DNA from 4 places in the Peterkaempfera bronchialis genome. Region 1 is predicted to be linked to each of the others. Evidence: riboswitches for the same ligand, from Rfam matches in the RefSeq annotation. Region 1 holds a riboswitch; each other region holds the start of a gene.
The links. Region 1 has a riboswitch for cyclic di-AMP ahead of C7M71_RS32945 (transglycosylase family protein). Riboswitches for the same ligand answer to the same signal wherever they lie in the genome.
Positions count from the first base shown of each region.

Region 2: another riboswitch for cyclic di-AMP. It lies ahead of C7M71_RS06480 (C40 family peptidase); the one in region 1 lies ahead of C7M71_RS32945 (transglycosylase family protein).
Region 3: another riboswitch for cyclic di-AMP. It lies ahead of C7M71_RS01865 (C40 family peptidase); the one in region 1 lies ahead of C7M71_RS32945 (transglycosylase family protein).
Region 4: another riboswitch for cyclic di-AMP. It lies ahead of C7M71_RS13850 (M23 family metallopeptidase); the one in region 1 lies ahead of C7M71_RS32945 (transglycosylase family protein).

Region 1 covers NZ_CP031264.1:4,263,993-4,268,653, forward strand. The annotation lists gene C7M71_RS19000 (MazG family protein) at 1-704, shown strand, start outside; gene C7M71_RS19005 (SDR family NAD(P)-dependent oxidoreductase) at 721-1,566, opposite strand; gene C7M71_RS19010 (cytochrome P450 family protein) at 1,829-3,109, shown strand; cyclic di-AMP (ydaO/yuaA leader) riboswitch at 3,255-3,404, shown strand; gene C7M71_RS32945 (transglycosylase family protein) at 3,412-4,353, shown strand; gene eno (phosphopyruvate hydratase) at 4,519-4,661, shown strand, end outside.
Region 2 covers NZ_CP031264.1:1,482,754-1,487,414, forward strand. The annotation lists gene C7M71_RS06475 (C40 family peptidase) at 1-1,024, opposite strand, end outside; gene C7M71_RS06480 (C40 family peptidase) at 1,222-2,292, opposite strand; cyclic di-AMP (ydaO/yuaA leader) riboswitch at 2,305-2,455, opposite strand; gene C7M71_RS06485 (C40 family peptidase) at 2,808-3,839, opposite strand; gene C7M71_RS06490 (NYN domain-containing protein) at 3,948-4,661, opposite strand, start outside.
Region 3 covers NZ_CP031264.1:421,111-425,771, reverse strand. The annotation lists gene C7M71_RS01875 (cytochrome P450) at 1-873, opposite strand, end outside; partial or broken gene C7M71_RS01870 (8-amino-7-oxononanoate synthase) at 962-2,181, shown strand; gene C7M71_RS01865 (C40 family peptidase) at 2,252-2,839, opposite strand; cyclic di-AMP (ydaO/yuaA leader) riboswitch at 2,842-3,034, opposite strand; gene C7M71_RS01860 (DUF1707 SHOCT-like domain-containing protein) at 3,789-4,418, shown strand; gene C7M71_RS01855 (SSI family serine proteinase inhibitor) at 4,428-4,661, opposite strand, start outside.
Region 4 covers NZ_CP031264.1:3,128,449-3,133,109, forward strand. The annotation lists gene C7M71_RS13845 (hypothetical protein) at 242-544, shown strand; gene C7M71_RS13850 (M23 family metallopeptidase) at 650-1,567, opposite strand; cyclic di-AMP (ydaO/yuaA leader) riboswitch at 1,580-1,801, opposite strand; gene C7M71_RS13855 (MFS transporter) at 2,012-3,559, opposite strand; gene C7M71_RS13860 (VOC family protein) at 3,644-3,991, opposite strand; gene C7M71_RS13865 (YiaA/YiaB family inner membrane protein) at 4,063-4,350, shown strand; gene C7M71_RS13870 (2-hydroxymuconate tautomerase) at 4,354-4,545, opposite strand.

The DNA.
Region 1 (4,661 bases):
AACTCCTCCCCGGCTCCTATGACCTGCCCGGCGCCCGGCTGCTCGACCTGGTCGCCGTGATGGACCGGATGCGCTCGCCCGGCGGCTGCCCGTGGGACGCCCAGCAGACCCATGCGTCGCTGGTGAAGTACCTGGTGGAGGAGGCGTTCGAGCTGGTGGAGGCGATCGAGGAGGGCGACCGGGAGTCGCTGCGCGAGGAGCTGGGCGATGTGCTCTTCCAGGTGGCCTTCCACGCCCGCATCGCCGAGGAGCACGCCGAGGAGCCCTTCACCATCGACGATGTGGCCGCCGACCTGGTGGAGAAGCTGATGTACCGGCACCCGCATGTCTTCGGCGACGCGGAGGCCGGCACCCCGGAGCAGGTCGAGGCCAACTGGGAGCTGCTCAAGGCCGCCGAGAAGCAGCGCGGCTCGGCCGTGGACGGCGTCCCGCTGGCGCAGCCCGCCCTCGCCCTGGCGGCCAAGCTGGTCTCCCGCGCCCGCAAGGCCGGACTGGATGTCCCGGCGGGTACCCCCGCGCCGCCGCCCGGCGGTGAGACCCCCGAAACGGCCGAGACGGCCGAGACGACCGAGGCGGCAGTCGGCGAGGCGCTGCTCGGCCTGGCCGCCCGGGCGCAGGCCGAGGGCATCGACCCGGAGGCGGCGCTGCGCGCAGCGGCCCGCCGCTACCGCGATGCCGTACAGGCGGCGGAGCGGCAGTCCTGACGCCCGCCGCTCCCGGCTACACCGCCGACCCGGCGGGCTCCTCCCCGGCGGGCTGCCCGGGCCCGCCGGGCACGTCCGCCTGAGCGATGCCCTGGACGGCCTTGCGCATCCCGGCCAGCCAGGCGTCGCGGTCGGTGGCCCGGCCCTGCTCGTACCGCGCCACCTCCGGGTGCGGCAGGATCAGGAACCGCTCGTCGGCCAGCCCGGCGACGACGGCGTCAGCCACCTCGGCCGGCTCCAGCATCGGGCCGAAGGCGCCGAGTACGGCCGCCACCCCGGGGTCGGTGGTCAGCTTGGTGTGCACGCCCTGCGGGCAGAGCACGCTCACCCCGATGCCGCGCCCGCCATAGGTCACCGCCAGCCACTCGGCGAACGCCACCGCCGCATGCTTGGTGGCGCTGTACGGCGCGTCCCCCGGCATGGTGAGCAGCCCCGCCGCCGAGGCGGTGTTCAGCAGCCAGCCCCGGCCCCGGGCGAGCATCCCGGGGACCACGGCCCTGGCCGCGTACACCTGCGCCATGACATTGACGTCCCAGCACGCCTGCCAGAGCGCGTCGGGGGCGTCGATGCCCTGGGCGGTGCCGACCCCGGCGTTGCTACAGAAGAGGTCGATCGGGCCGAGGTGCTTCTCGGCGGTGTGCACCAGGGTCCGTACATCGCCCTCGTGGGAGACGTCGCTCCCCACGCCGACCGCCCGGCAGCCGTCCCGGTCGAGTTCGCCCGCCAGGTCCTCCACGGCGTCCGCGTCCAGGTCGGCCAGGAGCAGCCCGGCCGCGCCCTCCGCCGCGAAGCGCCGCGCGAGCGCCGCACCGATTCCGCCCGCCGCCCCGGTGACGACCACCACCGCACCGCGTACCCGCATGGACCGCTCCTCCCCGGGGCCGCATTCGCCCTGCGCGGCCCGCTGAATCGCACTGCCCGGGATCGTAGGTCACCGCCACCCAGCGCAACAGGGCATGTCCGCCAAGTGGCCAGCTCGCCGCCCTGGCACGCACAGCTGCCGCGTCGGCGAACCACCCCCGTGCAAACCCGGGGCGAGGGCCGGCCGCCGCCTGGCAGCCGCACGCACCAGGACGCCTCGCTCCCGGGCAGACGTCGGCGGGCGAGGCACTAGGTTGGCCGGTATGCCCGTTCCGCCCGCCCCCGCCCTCTTCACCTTCGAGTTCGCCGCCGATCCCTACCCGGCGTACGCCTGGCTGCGCGAGCACTCCCCGGTGCACCGCACCACCCTTCCCAGCGGCGTGGAGGCATGGCTGGTCACCCGGTACGCGGACGCCCGGCAGGCGCTCGCCGACACCCGGCTCTCCAAGAACCCGGCGCACCACAGCGAGCAGGCGCACCGCAGCGGGCGGGTCGGCATCCCCGGGGAACGCAGTGCCGAGCTGATGACCCACCTCCTCAACATCGACCCTCCCGACCACACCCGGCTGCGCAGGCTGGTCTCCAAGGCGTTTACGCCGCGCAGGGTCGCCGAGTTCGAACCCCGGGTGCAGCAGCTCACCGACCGGCTGATCGACTCCTTCGCCGAGCGGGGCAGCGCCGACCTGATCCATGAGTTCGCCTTCCCGCTGCCCATCTACGCCATCTGCGACCTGCTGGGCGTACCGGCCGAGGACCAGGACGACTTCCGCGACTGGGCCGGGATGATGGTGCGGCACGCCGGGGGCAAGCGCGGTGGGGTGGGCCGCGCGGTGAAGCGGATGCGCACTTATCTGGCCGAGCTGATCCACCGCAAGCGGGCCGAGCTCACCGCCCAGCCGCTGCCCGGCGAGGACCTGATCTCCGGCCTGATCCGGGCCAGCGACCACGGCGAGCACCTCACCGAGAACGAGGCCGCCGCGATGGCCTTCATCCTGCTCTTCGCGGGCTTCGAGACCACCGTCAACCTGATCGGCAACGGCCTCTACGCACTGCTGCGCAACCCCGACCAGCGGGCGCTGCTCCAGGACGCCCTGCGCCGTGGCGACTCCGCTCTGCTCGCCGGCGCGGTGGAGGAACTGCTGCGCTACGACGGCCCGGTGGAGCTGGCCACCTGGCGGTTCGCCACCGCCCCGGTCACCATCGGCGGCACGGAGATCCCGGCCGGGGACCCGGTGCTGGTGGTGCTGGCCGCCGCCGACCGGGACCCGGACCGCTTCGACGGCCCCGACACCCTGGACCTGGCCCGCCGCGACAACCCGCACCTCGGCTTCGGCCATGGCATCCACTACTGCCTGGGCGCCCCGCTGGCCCGGCTGGAGGGCCAGATCGCCCTGGCCACCCTGCTCACCCGCCTGCCTGACCTGGAACTCGCCGCCGACCCCGACGACCTGCGCTGGCGCGGCGGGCTCATCATGCGCGGCCTGCGCGACCTCCCGGTCCGCTTCACCCCCGGTTCGACACGGTCGGGAAGCGACCCGGAGTAGGCATCCGGCGACGGTGAGTCTGCCTTTGTGTGATGTTTGTGATGCCGGGTTGTTATCAGTCAGATCAACTGTCTAGGCTCCGGGCGTCTGCTGTTGCGGACCCCGACGCGTGGGACGCCAAGTCCTGTCCACCGTGCGGCCGGGCCACCGAGACCGACCTTGGGACAGGAGCGGGGGAACCAGGTAAGACGCCGCGCACCGCCCCGTGCACGGCTTGGGGTGAAGCCGCCTCCGCGCGGCCGGGCCACCTCCCGGTCCGAACCCGACAGCTCACCTCGCAGGCGTCGGAGAGGGACCCCTTCATGCTGCTTTCCGGCAACGGCCGCCACCGCCGCCCCCGCCCCAGCCAGACCAAGAAGTTCGTCACCGCCGCAGGCGTGACCGGTGCGGGCATCGCGCTGCCGCTGATGGCCGCCGGCAGCGCGTCCGCCGCCTCCACCGCCACCTGGGACAAGGTCGCCCAGTGCGAGAGCGGCGGCGAGTGGGACATCAACACCGGCAACGGCTTCTACGGCGGGTTGCAGTTCACCCAGAGCACCTGGGCGGCGTACGGCGGCACCGTGTACGCGGACCGGGCGGACCTGGCGAGCAAGAGCGTGCAGATCGAGATAGCCGAGAAGGTGCTGGGCAGTCAGGGGCCGGGCGCCTGGCCGGTCTGCTCGGTGCAGGCCGGGCTGACGGCGGCCGGGTCGGACGCGGGTGCGGGGGCGGACACCGGCGGCAGCACCTCCACCGGCGCGGGCGAGGCGGCCTCGCGCGGCGGTGGCCGCACCGACCTGGACCCTGCGGGCAGCACTTCCCCGGACACCACCCCGACCCAGCAGGAGCAGCTGCCCGAGTTCGAGGGCAAGGACGGCTGGGACTCCCAGGACGACGTCTACTGGTACGAGGAGGACGGCGTCTGGCACTGGACCAGCCACCAGAGCGTGTACGAGCAGCACACCGCCGCCGCCGAGGGCACCACCCCGGCCTCCGCCACCCCCGCCGCGCAGACCACCTCCCGGCCCGCAGCGGCGGACGGCGACCAGGACGGCCGGAGCAGCCGCAGCGGCCAGGGAGGCCGGAGCGAGCTGGGCGGCCAGGGCGACCAGGACGGTTACACCGTCCAGGCCGGCGACACCCTCTCCCAGATCGCCGAGAGCCACCACCTCGGCGGCTGGCACCACCTGTACGAGCAGAACCGTTCCACCGTCGGCGCCGACCCGGACCTGATCCTGCCCGGCCAGCAGCTGGACCTCGGCTGACCGGCCCGGGGTCTGACGGCACCGCAGCCCGCACCTGACAGGGCCCGATACCAGCCGGTAGAGGTGTTCGACCGGCGAGACAGGGCCCGGGCAGCGACGGCCGCGGCCTCCGGTGCGGTTAGGCTCAGGTCGTAACGCATCCATATCCGTCAAAGGAGATGCCACGTGCCGTCCATCGATGTCGTCGTAGCCCGGGAGATCCTCGACTCGCGAGGCAACCCCACGGTCGAGGTCGAGGTCGGCCTCGACGACGGCAGCACCGGTCGTGCGGCGGTGCCGTCGGGCGCCTCCACCGGCGCCTTCGAGGC
Region 2 (4,661 bases), 2.8 Mb from region 1:
TGCCGCCTCCGACGTACATGCCGACATGGTGCATGTCACCGTAGTAGATGACCAAGTCCCCGGGGCGGGCGTCGGCGAGGGAGACCCGCCGACCTGCGAACGCCTGGCCCTGCGAGGTGCGGGGCAGGGTGACCCCGGCCTGCGACCAGGCCCAGTACATCAGCCCGGAGCAGTCGAAGGCGCGCGGCCCGGTGGCGCCGTAGAAGTAGGGCGAGCCGAGGGCGCCGGTGGCGGCGGCGACGGCGGTGGCCGCGCGGCCGTCGGGGGCGGGCACATCGCCGAGGTCGATCCGGCCGGTGCCCCGGGTGGCCCGCTCATGGGCGGCGCGGGCGTCGTCGGCGGCGAGCCGGGCGCGCTGCTCGACGCTGAGGGTGGAGAGCAGTGCGCGGGCGCGGCCGAGCCGCTGCTGCACGGTCTGCTTGTCGTGGGCGAGGGCGAGGCGGACCCGTTCGAGTTCGGCGAGCTTGGCACCGGCCTCGGCGCGGCGCTGATCGAGGGCGCGCTGCCGGGTGGCGACCTCGTGCAGCACCTCGGCCTGCCGGACGCTGACCCGGTCGAGCGCGGTGGCGCGGTCCAGATAGCTGGCGGGGTCGGAGGAGAGCATCAGCTGCACCGTCGGGTCGAGGCCCCCGGAGCGGTACTGGGCGCCGGCGACCTGGGAGAGGTCGGCGAGCATCCGGTTGAGGGCGTCCCGGCCCCGGGCCACCTGGTCCTGGAGGACGGCGGACTCGCTGCGCAGCCGGCGGAGGCTCTCCCGGGCGCCGTTGTAGCGCTCGGTAGCGGCCTCGGCCTGCGTGTACAACTGGTCGACCTGGCGTTTGACGTCCTGTTCGGCGGGCCGTTCAGCGGGCTGCTCGGGGGGCTGCTCGGCAGGCCGTTCGGCGGGGCGCGAGGGTGCGGCTGGTGCGCCGGGTGCGGCCTGGGCGGCGGCGCCGGCGGTGAGGGCGACTGCGGCGGCTGCGGCGGCGGTGAACACCGTGGCACGCGCCCGCCCAGGCTGTCTGGGGCGGCGGTGGGTGGCCAACGCGGTTGCGCTCCCTTCGTCCTGACCGCCGCCGGAGGGGCGGTGGTCCGAGCGCAGACGTTAGCGAGTCAGGCCCCATGCGTCCAAATTGCCGTTTATCGGACTTTTTGACTGCCTGAAGATAGCAACGGAGCAGAAGACGCCAAAGGGCCCGACCCCCACCGAGGGAGTCGGGCCCAGAAAGTATCGGAACCGGGTCAGATCCGGACGATCTTCGCAATCGGCATCACGGTCGCGGACTCATAGCGGACCACCGCGCCGGTGTGCGGGGCGTGGATGATCTGGCCGTTGCCCACGTACATGCCGACGTGGCTCATGCCGCTGTAGTAGATGATCAGGTCGCCGGGCTTGGCGTTGGCGAGGCTGGTACCCATGGAGGTGCCCGCACCGGCCTGCGCCTGGGAGGTGCGCGGCAGCGTGATCCCGGCCTGCTGGTACGCCCACAGCATCAGACCGGAGCAGTCGAAGGTGGACGGACCGGTGGCGCCGTAGACATACGGCGAGCCCAGCCGGGTCTCGGCGGCGGCAATCGCTGCGGCGGCGTAGCTGGAGGCGCCCACCGTGCTGGCGGAGCCGCTGCCGGTGGAGGTGTCCAGGCCGGCGCGGGGGGCGGCACGGGAGGCGCGCTCGGCGGAGGCGGCCTCGGCAGCCCGGAGGGCGGCGCGCTCCTGGGCGGTGAGGGTGTTGAGCAGCGACTGAGCCTTGGAGAGCTTCTGCTGGACCTCGCTCTTGGCGCTCTTCAGCTCCTTGGCGGTGCGGTCCAGCTCGGCCAGCTTCTGCTGCGCCTCGGCCTTGTCCTGGTCGAGCTTGCGCTGCTTCTGCTGGAGCTGCTTCAGGGTGTCCGCCTGCTGGCTGCTCACCTGGTCCAGCGAGGACGCCTTGTCCAGGAACTGCGCCGGGTCCGAGGAGAGCATCAGCTGGACGGTGGGGTCGATGCCGCCCGAGCGGTACTGGGAGGAGGCGAGCTGGCCCAGGGTGCCCTGCATCGCGGAGACCTCGGACTGCTGGCGGGCGACCTGGTCCTGGATGTTGTTGACCTGCTTCTGGAGCTGCTGCTGCTTCTCCTTGGCCCCGTTGTACTGCTCCGTCGCGACCTCGGCCTGCTCATTGAGCTTGTCGACCTGGGCCTTCACGGACTCCTTGGTCGGCTTGGGGGCCGCGCTGGCGGTACCCGCCTGGGCGGATATGGCAACGGCGGTTGCGGCTGCGGCGGTGAGGACAGAGATCCGCGCGCGGCTCGGCTGCTTGGGACGGCGGTGGGACGCCACGAAGGCGGGCTCCATTCTTCCTACGGCCGCCTACCGGGTGAGCTGACGGGTTCGGGCTGGAAGCATGCCCTACGACGCCTCAGCCGACTTCACAGTCGGCCCTGACGCCGATTCACCCCGAGGAAGTGGTTCCCCGGCTCCGATCCGACGGCATCCCCTGGAGGACAGAGACCTGCCCTGCCGCTTCTCGAACTCGGCGGGAGCCGCCGCCGTCACCCGGGTCGGGAGATCACTTCGCGGTGGCTCCCGCCAGACACTAGTAACTGAACTGTGATCCGTTCAAATCCTTGTAGGTAAAAAGTCTGAACGGCAGCGAGATTTCTTGGAAATTGCCACCAGGGGTAGCCACGACATGACCCTGGGGTGACCGAAGGGCGGTCCGGACGCCCCAGGAGGCCGGTCCGGGCGTGGCGGACCTCACGTGGGCCGGAGACAGCCCTCGGGCCCGGCATGTCCGAAATGCCGGGCCCGAGGGGATTACTGAAGGTCCATGACGAATGGACCGTGATGTGCGGTCAGACGCGCCGGATCACCGAGATCGGCATGGAGGTCGCCGAGACGACCTCGACCGACTTTCCGGGACGCGGCGCGTGCACCACCATCCCGTTGCCGATGTACATGCCGACGTGGCTGCCGCCGTAATAGATGATCAGGTCGCCCGGCTGCGCCTGGGAGAGCGAGGGCACATTGGTACCCACCGTGCCCTGCGCTGAGGCGATACGCGGCAGCGTCACACCGGCCTGGCTGTAGGCCCAGAGCATCAGACCGGAGCAGTCGAAGGTGGACGGACCGGTCGCGCCGCTGACATAGGCCATGCCCTGCCTGCTGAGCGCCGCCTGCACGGCGACGGCCGCATAGCCGTGGGCCGGCGGCAGATTGCCGAGGTCCACCCGCTCCGCACCGCCGCGCGAGGCCCGCGCGTCCGCCGCGTCCAGCGCCGCGCGCTCCTGCACGGTGAGGGTGTTGAGCAGCGCCTGGGCATCGTGCAGCCGGGTCTGCATCTGCGACTTGTTCTGCTTGAGCTCGCGGGTGGTGCGGTCCAGCTCGGCCAGCGTGGACGACGCCTCCGCCTTCTGCTGGTCCAGGAGGCGCTGCTGCTCCTGGAGCCGCCGCAGCGCGTCGGCCTGCTGGGCGCTCACCTGGTCCGTGGAGGACGCCTTGGCCAGGAACTCGTCCGGGTTGGAGGAGAGCATCAGCTGGACGGTGGGGTCGATGCCGCCCGACCGGTACTGCGCGGACGCCAGCGCTCCCAGGTTCAGCTGGAGCTTGCTCACCTCGGCCTGCTGCCGGGCCACCCGGTCCTGCAACTGGGCTGCCTGCTTGCGCAGTTGCTGCTGCTTCTCCTTGGCGCCGTTGTACTTCTCGGTGGCCTGCTCGGCCTCCTCGTACAGGTTGTCGACCTTGGTCTTCACCTGCTCCTTGGTCGGCTTGGGATCCGCGTGCGCGGCACCGGCCTGGGCGGAGATGGCGACGGCGGTCGCAGCCGCCGCGGTGAAGACCGAGACCCGGGCGCGGCTCGGCTGCTTGGGACGGCGGTGGGACGCCAAGGGTAATGCTCCTTAATCCTTCAAACACCACTCGCACGAGTGACAGTTGGGACGGAGGTTTGACAACAGACCATAGTGGGGAACCAGTTGAGCGGCCAACCCCCGGCCTCAGGTGCGAACCAGCCGCCTCAACAGCAGCGCCGACGACACCGGCCGCGCACCGGCCCGCCGTACACCGTCGGCCACCTCGCGGTCGGACGAGACCACCACCACCGGCCGGCCGTCGGGCTCGGCCCGCACCAGCCGCCGGATCAGCTCGTCGGCCGTCTCCCCGGTACGGCTGAACCGCACCCGCACCCCGCGCGGCTGCGCCATGATCACCGGCGTGTCCAGGTCCTGCCCGTCGAAGACACAGGTCACCTCGGCGCCGCTCTGCGCCGCCAGCATGGAGAGCCCACCCAGCAGCCGGAGGCGCTGCTGCTCCAGCGGCAGCATGGGATAGCCGGTCTTGGTGACGTTGTAGCCGTCCACCAGCAGATGTACCTGGGGCAGCGCCAGCAACTGGTCCAGCAGCGCCGGGTCGTCCTCGGCCAGCGCCCGCCGGGCGACATCGTGCGGGGAGGCCGCCCCGGGCGCCACCGCCTCCACCAGGTCGGCCGGGCGCATCCGGGTCACCGGCAGCGCCAGCTCGCGCTGGAGGCCCTGGGCGGCGTGCAGCACGGTGTCCAGCAGCAGCCGCAGCCGCATGTCCTCCACGCTGCGGCCCTCGCGGGCCGTACGGCGGCCGGCCTCCAGGGCCGACTCCAGTTCGGCGACGCGATGCCGCAGCCGCCGGGCCTCGCCCTCGGCGGTGGAGCGCTCGGCCTGCGCCGCCGCCCGGGC
Region 3 (4,661 bases), 3.8 Mb from region 1:
CGCCCGAGCCCAGGCCCCCGGCTCCTCCAGAGCCCGGCGCAGCACCGTGGCGATCAACTGCCCGGTGGTGGACTGCCCGGCGATCAGGACGAAGAAGCAGACCGCCACCGCCGTCGCCGCGTCCAGCGGGGTGCCGTCCGGCAGCCGGTGGACCGCCAGGGCGCCGATCAGGGTGTCCGAGGCCGCCGGGGCCTCCGCCACCCGCGCCACCAGCCAGCGGTGGAAGTCGGCGACCGACTCCGCCAGCTCCACCTGCCGCTCGGCCGACGACCGCCCCCAGAACAGCTCCAGCGAGTCATCGCTCCAGCGGACCAGGGTCAGCGGGTCCACCCCGTCGACTCCGAGCAGACGCATCATCACCAGGCAGGGCAGCAGCCGGGCGAAGTCCGGCACCAGGTCCGCCCGCCCGGTCCGGTCGAGCCGCTGCCGTACCCCGGCCAGCAGCCCGCCGGCGACCTCCTCGGCCACCGGCACAGCCGCCGCCACCCGCGCGGCATTGAAGAACCGGGTCACCAGGCGGCGCAGCCCCGCATGGCTCGGGCCGCCGTTGTCGGCCAGCGCCGGGGGCAGCGTGAAGCCCGCCCGGGCCAGCACCCGGAGCGCCGCCACCGGCAGTGCGGAGACCGCCAGCTGCGCGTTGTCCGGCCGGAACGCCACCGGGTCCAGCAGGACCTGCCGCACCTCCGCATGACGGCTCACCAGCCAGAGCCCGGTGCCCGCGTCCCGGTGCACCGGGGCCTGCTGCCGCAGCGCCGCCAGCACCGGGTGTGGATCGTGGACGAACGGCTCGCCGAAGAGGTCCAGCGGCCCGTACCCGCTCGGCGTATCCACCCCAGGGCCGGGCGCGGCACCGGGGAGCTGCGCGACGGTCATGCCGGGACGCTAACACGCGCGCCGCGCCCCGCCGACGTGATCAGGAACGCGTTGCCGCGCCCCGGCGGCGCATGCCACAGTGCGCTCCATGGCCCACCCCACCGCCACCGATCCGGCCCCGGCCACCGGCCCGGATCAGGCCGCAGCCCCGGACCCGGGAGCCGTCTTCGACTGGCTGGACCGCCGCGCGGCGCTGCGGGCCCGCGCCGGGCTGACCCGCACCCTGCGCAGCCGTCCCGCCGACGACCCGGTGCTGGACCTGGCGAGCAACGACTACCTGGGCCTGGTCCGCCACCCCCGGGTGACCCGCGCCGCCGCCGACGCCGCGCTGCGCTGGGGCGGTGGGGCCACCGGCTCCCGGCTGGTCACCGGCACCACCGAACTCCACACCGAACTGGAGCGGGAACTCGCCGACTTCTGCGGGGCCGAGGCCGCGCTGGTCCTCTCCTCCGGCTACGCCGCCAACCTCGCCGCCCTCACCGCGCTCACCGGGCCGGGCACCCTGATCGTCTCCGACGCCTACAACCACGCCTCGCTGATCGACGGCTGCCGCCTCTCCCGGGCGGCGGTCCGCCAGGTGCCGCACGCCGACCCCGGCGCGGTGCGCGCCGCCCTGGCCGCCCACGGCGGCGGTCGGGCACTGGTCGTCACCGACTCGCTCTTCTCGGTGGACGGTGACGCCGCACCGCTCCCCGAACTCTCCGCCGCCTGCCGGGCCCATGGCGCCGCGCTGCTGATCGACGACGCCCACGGCCTCGGCGTGCTCGGCCCCGGCGGGGCCGGTGCCCCGGCCGGCTGCGGCCTGGCGGGCACGCCGGACACGGTGGTCACCGTCACCCTCTCCAAGTCCCTGGGCTCCCAGGGCGGGGCGGTGCTCGGCCCCCGGCGGGTCATCCGGCACCTCACCGAGACCGCGCGCACCTTCATCTTCGACACCGGGCTCGCCCCGCCGCCGCCGGGGCGGCCCTGGGTGCGCTGCGGCTGCTGCGCGAGGAGCCGCACCGCGCCGCCCGCGCCCGGCAGACCGCCCGGCAGCTCGCCGCCCGCCTCACCGCCGCCGGACTGCCGGCCAACACCCCCGACGCGGCCGTGGTCTCGGTACGCGCGCCCGCTCCGGAGGCGGCGGTCACCTGGGCCGCCGACTGCCGGGCGGCCGGAGTCGCCGTCGGCTGCTTCCGGCCGCCGTCCGTCCCCGACGGTCACTCCCGGCTGCGCCTGACCGCCCGTGGCGACCTGACCGACGCTCAGCTCGACCTGGCCGTAAACGTGATTTCCCGCACAGCGCCATGGAATGCCGATCCCCGGTAAACCCATGAACGCGCCATTCGGCGGGCTCCATTCGGCCGAATGGAGCCCACGTGGATATCAGCATTCCGGTTCAGCCGATCCGGCCGTACCAGACGCTCTTCGTCCAGATCCGCTCCAGCCGCACCCGTGCGCCGCGGTGCGGTGCGTGCCAGATCCGGCCCGACCCGGCATAGATACCGACGTGGTAAACGCTGGAACCCCGATGGAAGAAGACCAGATCCCCTGGCCGACGGCTGTTCTGCCCGATGTGGCGCGTCTTGTTGTACTGCGCCTGGGCGGTGCGTGGCAGGTTCTTGCCCGCCTTCCGGTACGACCACATCACCAGACCGGAGCAGTCGAACCGGCTCGGTCCGGCGGCCCCGAACACATACGGCGCCCCCCTCTTGGCCGCCGCGATCCGCAGCGCCTTGGCGGACAGCGTCGCGGCGTCGGCCTGGGTGCCGAGCCCGGGTGCCAGGCCCACGCCGGCCACCGCTGCCGCCGTCAGCACGGCGGTGGCTCCGACGCGGTTGATCAGTCGGCCCCGCTGCGGTCCGACGCGACGCCCCTGGTGGGAGGGGCTATCGCTGCCCTCCTCGGCGCCGTCCTGCCCTGCGGGGGCGGGAACGGCCTGGGCGCCGTGGTGCGCGGGGGCATGGGTGCGAGGTGTCGCAGACATGCGAGTCCTTCCGGAACCGCCTGCGAAAGATGACCTGTCGGATTCGGGCACCGAAAGCTGCCCGGCCACCGAAGTGGCTTCACCCCAAGGGGTGGTGATGGGCCCTTGCCGCGGCACTGCCGCGACGGAGGCTCTCCCACCCCGCCGTGCTCGGGTCTCCCGCTCTCGCCGAAATCGAGTTCGCGCCTGGCGTCCGGACCGGTGGCGAGATTAGGCGTCCGGCCGGACCGCCCCGCCATGGTGACGGGGACTTGTCGCGTTCGGCGGCCAGTATTGGCAGATTTCTGAGCCATCTTCATCTTGAGGCCGGGGATTGTGACTCTTGTCACCCGGCCGATCGGTAGCTTGAAGGCCAGTTCGCGCCATCGCGTCGGAGCCCTTCCCGGAAGGGTCCGAAGAAATCGAAAACCCGCGTTTCACCTGCGCTTATGCGCCCCCTTGCGAGGGCTCCGAGCGGGGGTTTCCGACCCCGTCTGACGGCCCTTCCGGAACGCTCCGTTCCTGCATTCGGGGTAGTCAACTCCATCAGGTGGGCGACACGCCGGATCCGGGTCCGTCCGGGTGGTCCGTTCACCCGTCCGGGGCGCTGCGGAGGTTGACCCCGTCACGCATCGCGCGCCGACGCGTTGTCAGGGGAGGCATCCGCGCTGGGGGAGTGAGGCCGGGTCAGCTGTTCGACGCCGACCGATGCGCTCGCCCGATGCGCCACCCGCAGCCCCCGCAGTCCCCGCTGTCCCCACGACGCCCGTAGCGGCCCGTCCCAGGGTCTCCGCGCGTGGGTTCGCGCTCCTTCTGCTTCTGTGCGCTGTGGGCGCCTCCATGCGCGCTCGCCGCAAGCGGAGTCCGGGTTGCCACTCGCGACTGGGTCGCGGTAGCGCGTTTACCCCCGCGCATCACGCGATATATCGTGTTCTGGACGCGAGCCCGCCCGCAGCCGCAGGAGTGACCGGTGACCGCTTCCGTACCCGCCCAGAGCCTGGCCCCCGCCGCCCCCGTGGAGATGCGCGCCGCCGACGAGGACCGCGACCGCACCGCCGCCGTGCTCGCCGAAGCCCTCGCCCACGGCCGGCTGGCCCCCGAGGAGCACGCGGAGCGGCTGGAGGCGGCCTACGCCGCCCGTACGCTCGCCGAGCTCGCCCCGCTGACCCGCGATCTGCCCGCCGTGGACCAGCCCGGCGCGGGCGGGCCCTCGGACGGCACCGCCGCGCGGCCGTGGACGGCCGCCGAGCCCGTGGTGGCGGTCCTCAGCAAGCTGCGGCGCGGCGGCCAGTGGCCGGTGCCGCCGAGGAGCGCGTTCCGGGCGCGGTTCGGCGCGGTCGTGCTGGACCTGCGGCATGCCGTCTTCACCCGGCAGGAGGTGGTGATCGAGGCGAGTTCCTTCTGCGGCAAGGTCGAGCTGGTCGTCCCGGACGGCGCCCGGGTGTACGACACCGGCACGGTGCTGCTCGGCAAGCGGTCCACCCCGGTCGGCGGGTCCCCGGCGGCGGCCGACGGCCCGGTGATCCGCATCACCGGCCGCAGCGTCCTGGGCCATATCCGGGTCGTTTCGGAGTACGACGCCCACCACTGGCTGGGCTGACCGGGGACCTCAGAAGCCGAAGACGCCCCCGGACTCTCCGGCGGCGGAGCAGCGGTTGCCGTACGTCCGGGTGAACCGCACCGTGCGGCCGCCCCAGTCGCCCCGGGCCTCGCCCGTGACCGGGGCGTAGATCATCGGGCACATCACCCCGCGCGTCGCCCGCACCGCCGAGAGGTCGCCCCGGGCCGCCCGCAGCGCCGCGCAGGCGGTGGCCGGGTGGGGGTGCGAGCCGCCGTCGGGGTC
Region 4 (4,661 bases), 1.1 Mb from region 1:
TCTGCGTGCGCGCAGTGCCAGGCCGCGTCGCGGAGGATGCGTGGCGGGATGGGTCTGAGCGCGCGGTGCACGGCGGGGTCGCGGAGGATGCGCCGCCGGATGGGTCCGCGTGCGCGCAGTGCCCGGCCGCGTTGCGGAGGGTGTGCGGCGGGGTGGGTCCGTATTGCACCGGAACCCGGGGGAATGCGCGGCCGTTTGCAGAGTCGGAGAAGCAGCAGTGCCGAGATGGAGGAGGAGCGCGATGGCGAAGGTTCCGACGGCCGTGGTGGCGGCGGGCGGGCTGGTCGGCGGGTATGGCGTGGCCCGGTGGACCAGGAAGCGGCCGCTGGGCGGGGTCGCGCTGGCCGCGGCCGGTGCGGTGGCGGCCCGGCAGTGGCAGCGGCAGGCGGGTACGGCCGGTGCGGTGGCGCTGACCGGGCTCTATGCGGCGGCGTTCGCCGGCTCGCATCCGCTGGCGAAGCGGCTCGGCGCGTGGCCCTCGGTCTTCGCCGTCTCCGGTGCGGTGGCGCTGGCCTCGTATGTCGTGGCGGACCGCCGCGCCTGAGCCGGTCCTGATCCGGTGCGATCCGGGCAGGCCGACGGCCCCGGTGTCGGGGGGATGATCACCGGGGCCGTCGGAGTCGGGAGGGGCAGCGCGGACGCGCGGGTCTCAGACGTCCAGGCCGTGCGACTGGAGCCACGGCCGGGGGTCGATCGGCGCACCGCCGCCGGGCCGGACCTCCAGGTGCAGGTGCGGGCCGGTGACATTGCCGGTGGCGCCGGAGCGGGCGATGACGTCGCCGGGCTTCACGCCGCCGGAGCCCTGGACGATCGACGACAGGTGGCAGTACCAGATCTCGGTGCCGTCCGGCAGGGTCTCGATGATGCGGTAGCCGTACGCCCCCGACCAGCCGGCCGAGGTGATCTCACCCATGCCCAGCGCCTTGACGGGGGTTCCGGTGGGGACGGCGAAGTCCAGGCCGGTGTGCAGGTGCGACCAGTAGGAGCCGGCCTGCCCGAACCCGGCCGTGAGGGTGTAGCCGGAGACCGGGATCGCAAAGGTGCCGAGCAGCTTGCGCTCCGCCTCGCGGGCGGCGCGCTCCTCGGCCTCCTTCTTCTCCCGGGCCTCCTGGGCCCGCTTGGCGACCAGGTCCTTGGCGGCGGCCTCGGCGGCGGCCTGCTCCTGGACGGCGCGCTTGGCCTCGGCCTCCCGGGCGGCCTGGAGGCGGGCCGACTCGTCGGCGGCGGTGCGCTGGCTGTCGGCCTGCGCCTGGATGCGGGCGGCGAGGGCCAGGCCCGGGTCGGTGGCCTCGGCGAAGGCGGTCTCATGGGCCTCGTCGGCGTGCTCGGCCGAGGTGGTGGCGGCGTAGCTGGTGAAGCCCGTGGTGCCCAGGGTGGCGGCCATCGCGGCGACGCCTATCACCGCCGAGGAGCCCATGTTCCCGCTGCGCTGCTTGGGCAGCCGGTGGCGGCCACGGTCCGGGTCGCCGCCGAAGGCGGGGACGGGCTCGTGGACGGCGCCCCAGGGCTGCTCGGCGGGCGCGGACAGGGTCGAGGGCATGCCCTCGGTACGGTACGACGACGCCACGGTAGGCGTACTCCTTTCCTTCCCTCTCGCCTACCGGGTTAGCTGACGGGTTCGGAGCAGGAAGGTCTCCTACGGCCTTCGGGGCCTGGAGTCGTGCCCGGGCGGAAGCGCGCATGGTCACGCTCCGTCAGGGCGCGGGCAGGTCCGTTCGGCCGATTCACCCCAAGGAACGGTGGTTCCCCGGCTCCCGGGCGCCGCGAGGACGACGCCCTGAGGATTAGGCGATGGCGCACGGTGCCGTCCTGGTACGGCGTTTGCAACCGCGCTGCGTTATCAAACGTTAATCCCAGGACGCCGCGATTCCAAGCCACTTGGAAGATGCGAAAGGAGACGACAGCGGCACGAGGGGTGATTTGTCGTAGATGAAAGGACCTGCGGCTTCCCTCCCCTTCCGCCCCGTCAGGAGTCGGTCACCGAGCGTCAGGTGTGCCGCCGGGCGTGTCGTCAGGCCGGTGCCGTACCCGACACCTCCGGCTCCTCTGCGGTCAGCGGCATGGCGATCGACTCCAGACCGCGCCGCTCCGCCTTCACCCCGAGGAAGAGCTCCACCACCCCCGCCGCGATCATCAGCGCCGCGCCGAGCGAGAACGCCAGCGCCGTGTCGGCGGTCTTCCCGGTGGAGACCAGGTCGGCGAAGATCAGCGGGCCGGAGATGCCGCCGACGGCCGTACCCACCGCGTAGAAGAAGGCAATCGCCAGCGCCCGGGTCTCCATCGGGAAGACCTCGCTCACCGTGAGGTACGCCGAGCTGGCGCCCGCCGAGGCGAAGAAGAGCACCACGGTCCAGCAGAGCGTCAGCGTGACCGCCGACAGCGCGCCGCTGCGGAAGAGCGCCGCCGTCCCCAGCAGCAGCACCCCGGAGAGGAGGTAGGTGCCGGAGATCATCGGCTTGCGGCCGACCGAGTCGAAGAGCGGGCCGAGGAGGAGCGGGCCCATGAAGTTGCCGACGCAGATCACCGCGAAGTAGTAGCCGGTGAAGCCGTTGGGCACGGCGAAGAAGGTGGTGAGGATGGTCGCGTACCCGAAGGTCACCGCGTTGTAGAGGAACGCCTGGCCGATGAAGAGCGAGAGGCCCAGCACCGTGCGGCCCGGGTAGAGCCGCACCATGGTGCGGGCGATGGTGACAAAGCCGATGGAGCGCCGCTGCCGGATGGTGATCGACTGGTCGGGTTCGTCCAGCACCACCTGCTTCTCGTCCTGGACGATCCGCTCGGCCTCCGCCACGACCTCCTCCGCCTCGCGGTTGCGCCCGTGGATGAAGAGCCACCGCGGGCTCTCCGGTACATGGCGGCGGACCAGCAGGATCACCAGCCCCAGCACCACGCCCAGGCCGAAGGCGAGCCGCCAGCCGACGTTCACGGGCAGCAGGGAGGTGTTCAGCAGCGGCACCGAGACCAGCGCCCCGGCGCCGGCCCCGATCCAGAAGGAGCCGTTGATGATGATGTCGATCCGGCCACGGTGGCGGCTCGGGATCAGTTCGTCGATGGCCGAGTTGATCGCCGCGTACTCACCGCCGATGCCGAAGCCGGTGAAGAAGCGGCAGAGGAAGAAGAACCAGGCCGTCCAGGAGACGGCGGTCAGCGCGGTCGCCGCCAGGTAGACGCAGAGAGTGAGCATGAAGAGCTTCTTGCGGCCGTGCCGGTCGGTGAGCCAGCCGAAGAAGAGCGCCCCGGTGCAGGCGCCCGCCACATAGAGGGCGGCGGCCAGGCCGGAGACCTGCGCGGCGGAGATCGCCAGGCCGCTGCCCTTCTGGGAGAGCCGGCCGGCGATATTGCCGACGATGGTGACCTCAAGGCCGTCCAGGATCCAGACCGTGCCCAGGCCGATGACGATCCGCCAGTGCCACCCCGACCAGGGCAGCCGGTCCAGCCGGGCGGGGACCTTGGTGCTGATGGTGCCGGTCTGCACCCCGCCCCGGCTCACCGTCTCCCCCGGCGCGTGATCGTCCCCGGTGCCACCCGGTCCCGTCCCCTGCCCTGCCGTGGAACTCATGCGCGGTCCTCCACAGTCGCCAGCCGGACCGCCGGTCCGGCCGGCGGCAGCGCTCTGGCGTGCGTCTGCCCAGCGCCGCGGGGGCTAACGCACCAGGCAGAACTCGTTGCCCTCGGGGTCTTGCATCACCTGGAAAGCCCCCTGGTCGTCCATCCGCACCCCGCCGACCGCCCGGGCGCCGCGCGCCAGCAGCTCGTCCCGGGCCTGCTCGATGTCCTCGACGCAGATGTCCAGATGGAGGCGGTTCTTACCGGTGGGCCTGGGCTCCGGCACCCGCTGGAAGGCCAGTCTGGGCTGCCCGTCCGGCGGGTCCACATACGACCAGTCGGGCTCCCGGTCCACCGGCCGGCCGCCGAGCACCGCAGCCCAGAAGCGCACCAGTGCGGCCGGCTCGGCGCAGTCGATGACGAGTTCGTCGATTCGTCCCACCACAGGGCCAACCTAGCCCGGAAATGAGTAGCCGTACTCATGTGGCACGCACCACCCCCGGCCAGGATGCAGCCATGAGTGCATCGATGCAGCCGCGCACCACTGCCGCCTACTACCTGCAGGCGGTCATCTCCTTCGCGCTCTCCGGCACCGCGCTGGCCGTGGGGATCGCCTATCTGCCGGTGGACGCCTGGATGCGGGCCTTCCTCGCCGTCGGCCTGCTCTATGTGATCACCTCGGCGTTCACCCTGGCCAAGTGCGTACGGGACCGGCAGGAGAGCGCGGACATGGTCAGCCGGGTCGACCAGGCGCGGCTGGAGAAGCTGCTTGCCGAGCACGACCCGTTCAAGACCGACCTCTGAGGGTCAGGCGGTGCGGTCGGCAATCGGGGTGCCGCCGGTGGCCCAGTTCTCCGCCGGGATCTCGTCGATGGTCACCCAGATGTTCTCCGGCTTGACGCCGGTGGCCCGTACATAGGCTTCGGTGAGCTCGCGGACGATCTCGCGCTTCTGCTCGGCGGTACGGCCGGCGATCTGCTTGACCTGGATCAGGGGCACGGCTGGCTCCTCGTCGGTTGCGGTGGGGCTGCTGCGCCCTCTGTCGCGGGCCACTCCATCACCGGGCGCCGCCATGCGACAAGCGGCACCTCAGGCGGTGGCGGTTCGACGGTGAT